3 regions of the Paenibacillus sp. S02 genome follow, and region 2 is predicted to be linked to each of the others. Evidence: riboswitches for the same ligand, from Rfam matches in the RefSeq annotation. Region 2 holds a riboswitch; each other region holds the start of a gene.
What was found. A riboswitch is a leader RNA that binds a small molecule or an ion and turns the genes downstream of it on or off. The one in region 2 is predicted to bind cobalamin.
Positions count from the first base shown of each region.

Region 1 (3,283 bases), 2.0 Mb from region 2:
GGCTTCCCGGAATCGGCTGTTGCTGGTGCACTGGGGATTCGTCTTGGAGGCTATAATGTGTATCATGGCGTGCGCTCCTTTCGTGCATACATGGGCGATTGGATACGACCGCTAGAGTCGAAAGATATACGGCATACGATCCAGCTGATGTTCGCCGTGTCCAGTATGTTTGTAGGATTGTGTTTGTTAGGAGCCGCAGGTTGTTTTGCCTTGGGATGGGTGCGGTGAGGAGTGACACACTGAATAATGATCGAGCAGGAAGTGACATGATCTTGAAACAAGATATAGCAGCAAAAAGGACAGTAGAATACGCACAAAGTCCGAACTCACAGGAGGATAAGGTGCCGTATGATGCTAAAGAAGATCTGCATTGGGACATGGAACTCGTGTTAGTTCGTCACGGCACAACCTTATGGAACAAGGAACGTCGATATCTGGGACACTCCGACTTAGGTTTGCTACCGGGAGCAGAGCAGGAATTAAAGCCTTTGCAAGAAAAATTGCAAGGGCAGTCCTTTGCTCGAATCTATTGCAGCGATTTAATGCGATGTCGCCAGACCTTGCAGATCATTGTGCCGGAATCAGAATTGACGTCTGGAGTTTCCCTATCTACGATGTCTCCTATAATGGAACCACGTCTGCGAGAGCTTCATTTTGGCGAGTGGGATGGAAAAACGTATGACATGCTCAAGGATGTGTCGTTGTATCGCGCTTGGATTGATGAGCCGCAACGGATAACCCCTCCTGGAGGAGAGTCTTGGGCAGATTTTGTGAATCGTCTACGGAAATTTCTTGACTCTCTGTATGAATGGCGTGTTGCTATGGAAGTTCAACCCATGGATTTGACTGCTGCGCCGCCCTCAGTTTTGGTCGTTACGCATGGTGGCGTAATTCGTCAGTTGGCTTGCATGCTGATACCGGGTCATGATTTTTGGAGTCTGAATCCGAGGCCGGGAGAAGCATTTAGGATTCAATTGAGGTTGGCAGGACGGCACAATTACATAGCAGAAATGCTTCCTCATTAGGTTAGACACCAGCGGAAAAAGAGGCTGTTTGGGTTGTAAGCCGCCTCTTTTTAACCTATAATCATCAAGTAAAAGAACGGCTTGACTACCACTACATCAAATATCCAGCAGACGAGGTCGGCGCAGCGTGATGAAACTATGGTTTCCCTTGCCTGCGCTGTTAAAAGGGAAGTCGGTGTGAGTCCGGCGCGGTCCCGCCACTGTAAATGGAAACATGCTCGTTAGTCCTACTTTATGTGCTACTAAGCATATGAAAGAATTTCAGGACATGCATTTTACCATAAGTCAGGATACCTGCCCGTCCGCCTGTCACCATAGTCCTTCGAGGAAAGGATGACGTGTTCGCAGTGACTGTCCATGCGGAAAGAAGCTGCCGCCTGCGCACGATCTGCGCTAACGTGACCCCTGTGTCCTGATATGAGGATGCGGGGTTTTTTTTGATAGGAAAAGAAGGCTGGATTTAGAAGATATCTGATGATGTTCAAGTAACGCTCTTAACGATTTTTTTATGAAGGGGTGCAAATCATGGCAGGAAAAAAAATAAAGGTTTGGACAACAGGTCTATTGGTTCTGATTTTGGCAGTTGTGCTGAGTGCATGTGGAGCTAATGGGAAAAATGCTGAAAATAAAGAGAACCAGAATTCTTCACAGCAGCCGGGACAGACCGTAACCGCACAAGAGCCTCCGGGCAAAACAGTTTACCCACTCACAGTTAAGGATGCAACAGGACAGGAATTTACATTCAAAAAAGCGCCGGATAAAATCGTTTCCGTCTCCCCGGCAGAAACCGAGGCGCTGTTCGCCATCGGGCTGGATAAGGAAATTGTCGGTGTCTCCGACTACTCTGATTACCCAGAAGCAGCTACGAAAAAGCCTAAAGTGGGCGGTATTATGAAACCGAACGAAGAGGCGATCATTGCTGCTAACCCGGAAGTCGTTTTTGCAGGGATATCACTTAGTGAACAGGCTACGACCAAGCTGCGCGACATGGGAATTATGATTTTTAAAACGGAACCGAAGACAGTTGAAGATGTCATGGCTAACATCGAATTGTATGGGAAAATCACCGATCATCAGAAAGAAGCGAGAGCGGTGACTGACAAGATGAGAGCAGATGTAGCTGAAGTGAAAGAAGGAATTAAAAATATCGGTAAAGGGCAGAAGCTGCGGGTATACGTCGAGTTTTCACCAGGCTGGACAGTTGGTAAAGGCGAGTTTATGGACGAGCTGATTACGTTGGCGGGCGGCGAAAATGTAGGTGCCACGCAGAAGGGGTGGTACCAAATTAGTGAGGAAAATATTATTGCTGCGAACCCTGACGTGATTTTGTACAGCAAAAGTGTCAAGGACGACAAAACTGGTCAAACGCTCGGCGAAATCATTAAAGCTCGCAGTGGATGGGATCAAATATCGGCTGTTCGCCACAACCGGGTATTTGCCGTGGATGATAATTTGATCAGTCGTCCGGGTCCACGCGTAACGGAAGGTCTCAAGGAAGTGGCCAAGGGCGTGTATCCTGAAATTTTCAAATGAACCGTAAACTGATCGGCTTTGGAGGGACAGGTCTTGTCCTGCTGTTGCTGACGCTGCTGCTCTGTCTTGGCATCGGCTCGGCCAAGCTTCCGGTCAGCCAGATCATGGGCATTCTGGTTAACCACCTTCCGTGGTTAGGCGATACGTTTACACCGGATTGGAACACATCCTCAGAGCAGATTATTTTGAAGGTCAGATTGCCACGAGTGTTACTGGGAATGTTGGTAGGGGCAGCGTTGGCGCTGGCAGGAGCCGGATTTCAGGGTGTGCTGCGTAATCCTTTGGCTGATCCGTATACACTGGGGGTATCCTCGGGGGCTTCGGTAGGAGCGGCAGTACTGATTTATTGGGGCCTTCAATTTTCATTTGTTGGCATATGGACGTTGCCGCTAGTGGCATTTACGACCGGAATGCTGACGCTGTGGATGGTGCTGACGTTGGCACGGGAAGGTAAAAAAATTCCGACACAAAGTCTCATTTTGTCGGGTGTGGTGATGCAATCCTTTCTGGGAGCGGTTGTTTCCTTTCTGACAGCCATGTCGAAGGAGACGGTCAATGAAATATTGTACTGGACGATGGGAAGTCTTAGTCTGCGCGGTTGGTCATATACAGGAATCCTTTTACCTTATGTGGTCATAGGACTGGTATTTCTATGGAACCGGGCACGTGTGCTGAATATTTTGGCTTTGGGTGAACGTCAGGCGGCTCACATGGGAGTTCATGTA
Region 1 is NZ_CP073682.1:1,579,447-1,582,729, forward strand. It holds gene cbiB (adenosylcobinamide-phosphate synthase CbiB) at 1-228, shown strand, start outside; gene KAI36_RS06860 (histidine phosphatase family protein) at 267-1,025, shown strand; cobalamin riboswitch at 1,148-1,341, shown strand; gene KAI36_RS06865 (ABC transporter substrate-binding protein) at 1,551-2,558, shown strand; gene KAI36_RS06870 (FecCD family ABC transporter permease) at 2,555-3,283, shown strand, end outside.
Region 1: linked by a shared signal. The riboswitch ahead of KAI36_RS06865 (ABC transporter substrate-binding protein) and the one ahead of cobJ (precorrin-3B C(17)-methyltransferase) in region 2 are both predicted to bind cobalamin.

Region 2 (3,283 bases):
ACCTGGAATCCCTTCCGCTACAGGCTGAGCGGCATGAGCATTGCGGCCGAATTTTTTGCCGCCGAGGAAGAGATCGTATCCTCCCTTGCGATAGACGATTCCGATATCCTCCAGCACCGCTCCATAGCAAGCCATACCGCATCCGTTCAATGCAATACTCGTTTCCTTGGGTGCCTGTAATCCGCCAAGTACAACCTGTAGATGCTCAGCCACAGGTACAGCGTCATCCTTCTCCATATTACAGAAGTCGCACGCCTTCACCTTAAACACATCGCCAATCGGCATGACGATGAATCGTTCATCCCGCAGCCGTCCGACCAGTTCCTCGGGATCTGCGCACGGTACACGCAGCACGATCTGATGATCTGGCGTGTATTCCAACTCGCCGTCATCACCCGCTACCTCGGCGAGCAGCGCCATCTGGCGAGCGGTGAACTTCTTGTTTCCCACACCCGGGGAAACGCCCACCTCAAACAGCGCAGGCTTGCCAAAGCCGCCTGTCGCCGTCCCGGCTGTAGCCCCCGCTCCGGCCACCGCTGACGTTCCGGCGGTGCTCTCGGCGGTAGGCGCTTGCCCGCTCCAGCGAGCGTTGGCTGCACCAGGCAGCTTGCCGCCAACAGCGAGGCGGCTTAGTGCCTCTGCTGCCAGCGATGCTGGGGCTGCGCCGGTTTGCACCGCAGTCGTTGCCTGCACGGCAGCCATCGCTTGCGGGCGTGCCTGCGTCGCAACCGCAGCGCCGCTCGCGGAGGGTCCAGCGGGCGTAGTCGGTGCTGCGCCTGCCTGCGGTGTATCCTCTTGTGCGCCCAGCGACCACGGCTCCGCTTCCGTGCGGAGACGCTGGTGCGGCTTGAGTGCCTGCTCGGTCGCATCTAATGTGTATTTGCGCTGATATCCGCGCGGAGTCACGATCAAGCCGTCATACACCGTCGTCGAGGAATTGCCGATGATTACAGTCGTCAGCATCCCAATGTCATGGTTGAGCATATCTTCCAGCGTCGTTACAATAACTTGCTGACGTTCACGATAAGCACTTTTCACCAACCCGACTGGAGTTTGCGGATCGCGGTAACGCAGCAAAATGGACTGCGTCTCCACAATCTGGCGGGTACGCCGACCACTGCGCGGGTTGTATAATGCAATCACAAAATCGGCCGAAGCCGCTGCTTCTACGCGCTTCACAATCGTTTCCCATGGGGTTAGATGATCACTCAGACTGATCGTGCACGCATCATGCATAACTGGCGCCCCCAACAGTGAAGCACAGGACTGAATAGCCGAAATCCCCGGTACGACTTCTACCTCAACTCCGTCCTCGCGTCGCCAGCCTTTTTGCATCAGTACCTCATACACCAGTCCTGCCATACCATAGACTCCCGCATCTCCACTGGAAATGACAGCTACCTTCTTGCCCATCTCTGCTTGGCGAACCGCCTCCTGCGCACGGCTCACTTCCTCTGTCATCCCTGTGCGTACAATCTCCTGTCCGTTCAACAACGGACGGATCAAATCAACGTAGGTATTGTAGCCGATAATGACCTCACTTTCGGCCAGCGCATCCAGCGCCCGTTTTGTGATATGTTCCATATCTCCTGGTCCAAATCCAATCACCAGCAATTTTCCTAATCGGCTCATCGTGCTCCTCCTATTCATCCTTTTCAGGGCAGCTATGCTATCTATTTCAATGATTTATGCACATCGTGTAACTCAAAAAACCCCATCCTGCCCGGATGGGGTTTCTATGTACGCATCTCTCATCAGACGAACAAACAGCGTAAGAAGACACTATTTGTCTTCCTCCAGCCTGCCGTTGTTTTCCATCTGACTGTTTACGCTTCAAACGCTGCTGCACGTTCATATCCACGCAAACCTCTAGCCAACATGGAAAAAGCAACGTGTGCCTGATTTCCTGATTTCGTACACCATCCTCTCCGCGAAGGTTAACGGTGCATACAGATCAAGGTAGGTCTCCTGGCTTGGCATCAACGGATTCTTTCGTCTTCCCCGTTTTTCACGAGTGACCATTTTAAAAAATCCTCTTCCTTACAGTGGCGGGACCGCTCGGGATTTGCACCCGATTCCCTGTTACCCTTTGCTCAACCGCAAAGGCACCTTGTCTGTCCGCTATTTGATTATGGGTCTTATCATAACCTTGCCTCAATCAGTTGTGCAAGCACGAAAAACGCTTTATTTCAAGTTCTCTGCTTTATTTTTTAACATATGTAGCAATTCGTCCGGGTCCGCAGAGATACTTAATAACGCTGGGTGCTCAGCCCCGGTAAACCCTTCTTGCACGCTATGACGCACCATTTCTACTAACGGGTCAAAATATCCATTCACATTCAACAGCCCAATGGGCTTGCGATGAATCCCGATTTGCGCCCAGCACAATACCTCGAATAGCTCCTCGAAGGTTCCCAAGCCACCCGGAAGGGCGATAAACGCATCGGCCATCTCGCTCATTGCCGCTTTGCGCTCATGCATGCTTGCTACCTCAATAAATTCGGTAACTCCCCGATGAATGATCTCTGCATCAAATAACAGGGTGGGCATAATGCCAGTGACCTGACCGTCACCCGCCAGCATTCCATCCGCCACCTCTCCCATCAGCCCCCTGCTAGAGCCACCATAGATCAGACGGATATGATGGCGAGCCATGGCTTCCCCCAGCTTGCCTGCAGCCTCAACATATACCGATGAATGTCCAGGTCTGGACCCGGCAAATACGCAAATAGAATTCATTAACGTCTCAGCTCCTGTCCTAAGTATCATGCATCGAAACTTATTCATTATATTAGATAAACATTTTCGCTATAACAAAAATCTTTGTCGATGCATGTCCAACAAAAAAAGATAAAGACCTCGTAGGCCCTTATCTTTATTTTACTCTGTATCCCAAAATATAAGTTCATTTTTTAGCATACTGCATTTATAATTTTGATCTCATTTCAATGACCATTCACGATCTTCAGACCACAGCCATGCACCGAATCGTTATGTTCAAAATATTTACCCAACTCCACCATCATCGCGCCCATACGCTCTTCGGTTGGAAACACGACTCGGTCAATCCCTTCTTCCACAATGGACTGTGCAGTCACCTTCCCTACGGATACAGCAATCACATCCTCACGAAAAGCTTCCAGTAAATCCTCGATTCGATTTTGCTCTCTGGCATATTGGGCCAAAAATCGGATTTGCGGACCACTTGTGAACGTAACAGCATCAACATTACGATGGATAACATCCTCCAGTAACGCCTGCAATTTTGCTTCCTCAGGTGGGA
Region 2 is NZ_CP073682.1:5,610,179-5,613,461, forward strand. It holds gene cobJ (precorrin-3B C(17)-methyltransferase) at 1-1,632, opposite strand, end outside; cobalamin riboswitch at 1,942-2,127, opposite strand; gene KAI36_RS24965 (LOG family protein) at 2,185-2,739, opposite strand; gene KAI36_RS24970 (uroporphyrinogen-III synthase) at 2,946-3,283, opposite strand, start outside.

Region 3 (3,283 bases), 250 kb from region 2:
GAAGGTTTGATGATTAGGAATAAATAAAGATAGCCGGAGAGAGAGGACGTATGCCTCTTTTCCGGCTTTTTGGCATGGAATTATCCAGAACTAGTTATTTATTAAGCAGCATGAAGTTATTGATGAAACCCTCTTCCTGTATAAAGATCGGGGTTTGGATTTTCGAAGTAAAGTCATAATAGTACACGCCGCGTCCTTCCTCCTGATTTTTCTGAGAGGCGCTGCCTAAATAGTAGATACCCTTTTGCCGTCTGGGGACATATAGATATTGGCCCTGTCCGACTGTGCAGTGGCGCTAAAGTTAACTCTTAAGTTGATTTATTTACTAGAGGAATTTGCTAGAGTAGTGGGCGAGGTCGTGGTATAATTTACCTTATGGATTTTGAATAGTGGTGGATGTTTTCGGACCACGGTGCAGCTTCCCGAAAGGGGGTGAAGCCGATGGTCACACTTGTGTCGTGCTACGATGTGTTGCGTTGGGTGGTTACGTTACTAAGTCTGGTGTTTAGTATTCGTAAACTTTATCGCTGGCTACGTCGAAAATTTCGGAACAAGCGAAAACCCACCGCGTAATTAGGTTGGCCCCTAACGGTGGGTTTCGTTTGCATTAACATTTAGTTATGCAGCGCGCCGTGGTGGTGATCCACAGCCTTTCAAGTCCTAGAGTCTTTGCCGTTGGCGCGGCGAAGACTCTTTTTAGTATACGGACACGATGATTATCTCTATACCTAATTTTAGCACGTTCATTTCGTGCACGCAATGAATAGACATCACCTTTATTCTCGCCACATCATTCAAATTTAAAATATTGTGCAGCATTTATTGACAAGCCTGTGACAACAAAATAAGATCGTAATTGAAAGAAATAAAGGAAGAAAACAGGTGTGAGCCGGACGACTCTATGTACGGGGTTTTGTTGAGACCATGTAGATGGTTGTTGAGCGTGTTCACTTAAAAGGGAAGTTCGGTTGATTCCGACACGGGCCCGCCACTGTATACAGGCATCAGCAGGATACTGCTGGAGCTTTCAGAACAGCCACTGGAACTGTGAAGAACCGGGAAGGCCTGAAAGATGCGCCTGGAGTCAGGAGACCTGCCTGTTTTGACATCACTGTCAGACCCACGGGATGCTGGGGAGGTGGTTAGGCGTGCTGCATACGGAATGTCTGAAACCGATCTGATCCCTTCTATGTTTTTGGAGTTGGCTTCGAGGTGAGTTTTGACATTTTATAATGAAAGCATTTCTGACTGCTGATCAAGTAGTCCGGAATGCTTTTTTCGCGTTTTGCGTTAGGTTTATATGCTTTTACAAGATAGAGGGGGATTCATCGAATGATTAGCAATCGTAGCAGGCGTTCATGGTTGATATGTACAGGGGTGATGCTGTTGCTGACAGTTATGGCTCTTTCGGGATGTGCCAGCAATAAGACGTCGGATAGCTCCGGCAAAGGTGAAAACGCGTCAGCACAACAAACAGCGGCAGGTAAAAAGCTGGTAATGGCGTATACATGGAAACCGTCAGGCGTTGACCCACACGGAGATAATAGCTGGGATGTGATGCGATCCGGTGCAGGTGAGACTCTGGTGCGTTTGAATGAAAAGCTGGAGCCTGTGGCTTGGCTGGCAAAGGAGTGGAAGCAGGATAGTCCTACAGTTTGGACGTTCAGCTTGCAGGATAAAGTCACTTTTCATGATGGAAAGAGTATGGATGCAGCAAGTGTAAAAGCGTCTTTGCTGCGCTCTATCGAGAAAAGCCATCTGGCGAAGGATTTACTAAATGTGAAGTCCATTGATGTAAGCGGCCCGCTGGCTTTGAAAATCACGACAAACCAGCCGAACGCGGCGCTGGTGTCCAATCTGGCTGATCCATCGACGATTGTACTGGATGTGGCATCGATGAAAGATGAGCAGAGTTACCCAGCGATGACAGGCGCCTTTAAAATCAAAGCGTTCAACAAGGACCAATCCTTGGTCGTAGAGCGTTATGACGGATATTGGGGCGAGAAGGCACGACTGGCTGAAGCGACGATGAAGTTCATTACGGACGGGAATTCGCGCCTGATGGCGCTGCAATCCGGCGAGGTGGACGTAGCGACGGATATTCCGGTTGATAACGCAGAGGTACTGAAAAAGAACGACAAGCTACAAGTGCTGTCGGCTCCCTCCTTGCGCACCCATATGATCGTGTACAATATGGAATCGCCAGTATTCAAGGATGCGGCGAACCGTAAGGTGGTGGACAGCCTAATTCCACGCACATCGATTGTGAGTGCCGTCATGAGGGGCTTCGGTACGGAAGCAAGCAGCCCATTCCCGAGCATTCTTCCCTTCGGTAAAGTTGAGCGTAAAGCGCTGGACGGAACGGCGGAGCAGTTGTTAACGAAGGATGGCTGGCAGAAGGACGCCCAAGGGACATGGACTAAGCAAGGCAAGCCGTTCGAGGTTACGCTGCTGACTTTCCCTCAGCGTCCGGAGCTCTCTGTTATGGCTGAGGTCATCCAAAGCCAATTGCTGAAAGAGGGAATCCAGGTCAAGATTCGCAAGGTGGAAAATATCGATGAGGCGTTGACCAAAAACGATTGGGATTTTGCTATGTACAGTATGCTTACTGCTCATACAGGAGAGCCGCAATATTTTATGGACATGTTTTATTCTTCGAAAAGCGAAGCCAATGTAAGCCGGTATAGTTCCAAGCCGCTAGAGAGTATTCTTAACCGCTTGAAGCTGGCGAAGGATACAGCGCAGCGTAATGCTGTGACACTACAAGCGCTGGATATCATCAATACGGATTTGCCACAGTCGTTCATTGTGCATCCTGATAATGTGTTTGGTGTGAAAAAAGGGGTGAAGGGTTTTACACCCCATCCGATCGAGTATTACTACATTACAGCGCAATCCGATATTGCGGAATAACGAGCTGCGTATCCTATGATTCGTTTTATACTGGAACGTGTGGCGCAGCTGCTCATCATTGTATTCGTTGTATCCACGCTGACTTTTGTACTGATGAGGCTGGCTCCTGGTGACCCTGCTACCATTTTGCTCACCGCACATAATGTCCCTGCCTCTGAGGAGGCGTTGACGACGCTACGGCAGGAACTGGGCTTAAACGAGCCGCTTCATATTCAATATGTGAACTGGCTGCGAGATGTGTTCACGGGGCATTGGGGTACCTCGTATGTATCCAAGGAATCCGTGCTAGCCGAACTATGGAACAGACTGCCTGCTACTGTGGAGCTAGCTGCTGCGGGCTTTGCCGTCATGACGGTGCTTACGCTGGGGC
Region 3 is NZ_CP073682.1:5,863,720-5,867,002, reverse strand. It holds gene KAI36_RS26090 (nucleobase:cation symporter-2 family protein) at 1-10, shown strand, start outside; cobalamin riboswitch at 912-1,115, shown strand; gene KAI36_RS26085 (ABC transporter substrate-binding protein) at 1,333-2,913, shown strand; gene nikB (nickel ABC transporter permease) at 2,929-3,283, shown strand, end outside.
Region 3: linked by a shared signal. The riboswitch ahead of KAI36_RS26085 (ABC transporter substrate-binding protein) and the one ahead of cobJ (precorrin-3B C(17)-methyltransferase) in region 2 are both predicted to bind cobalamin.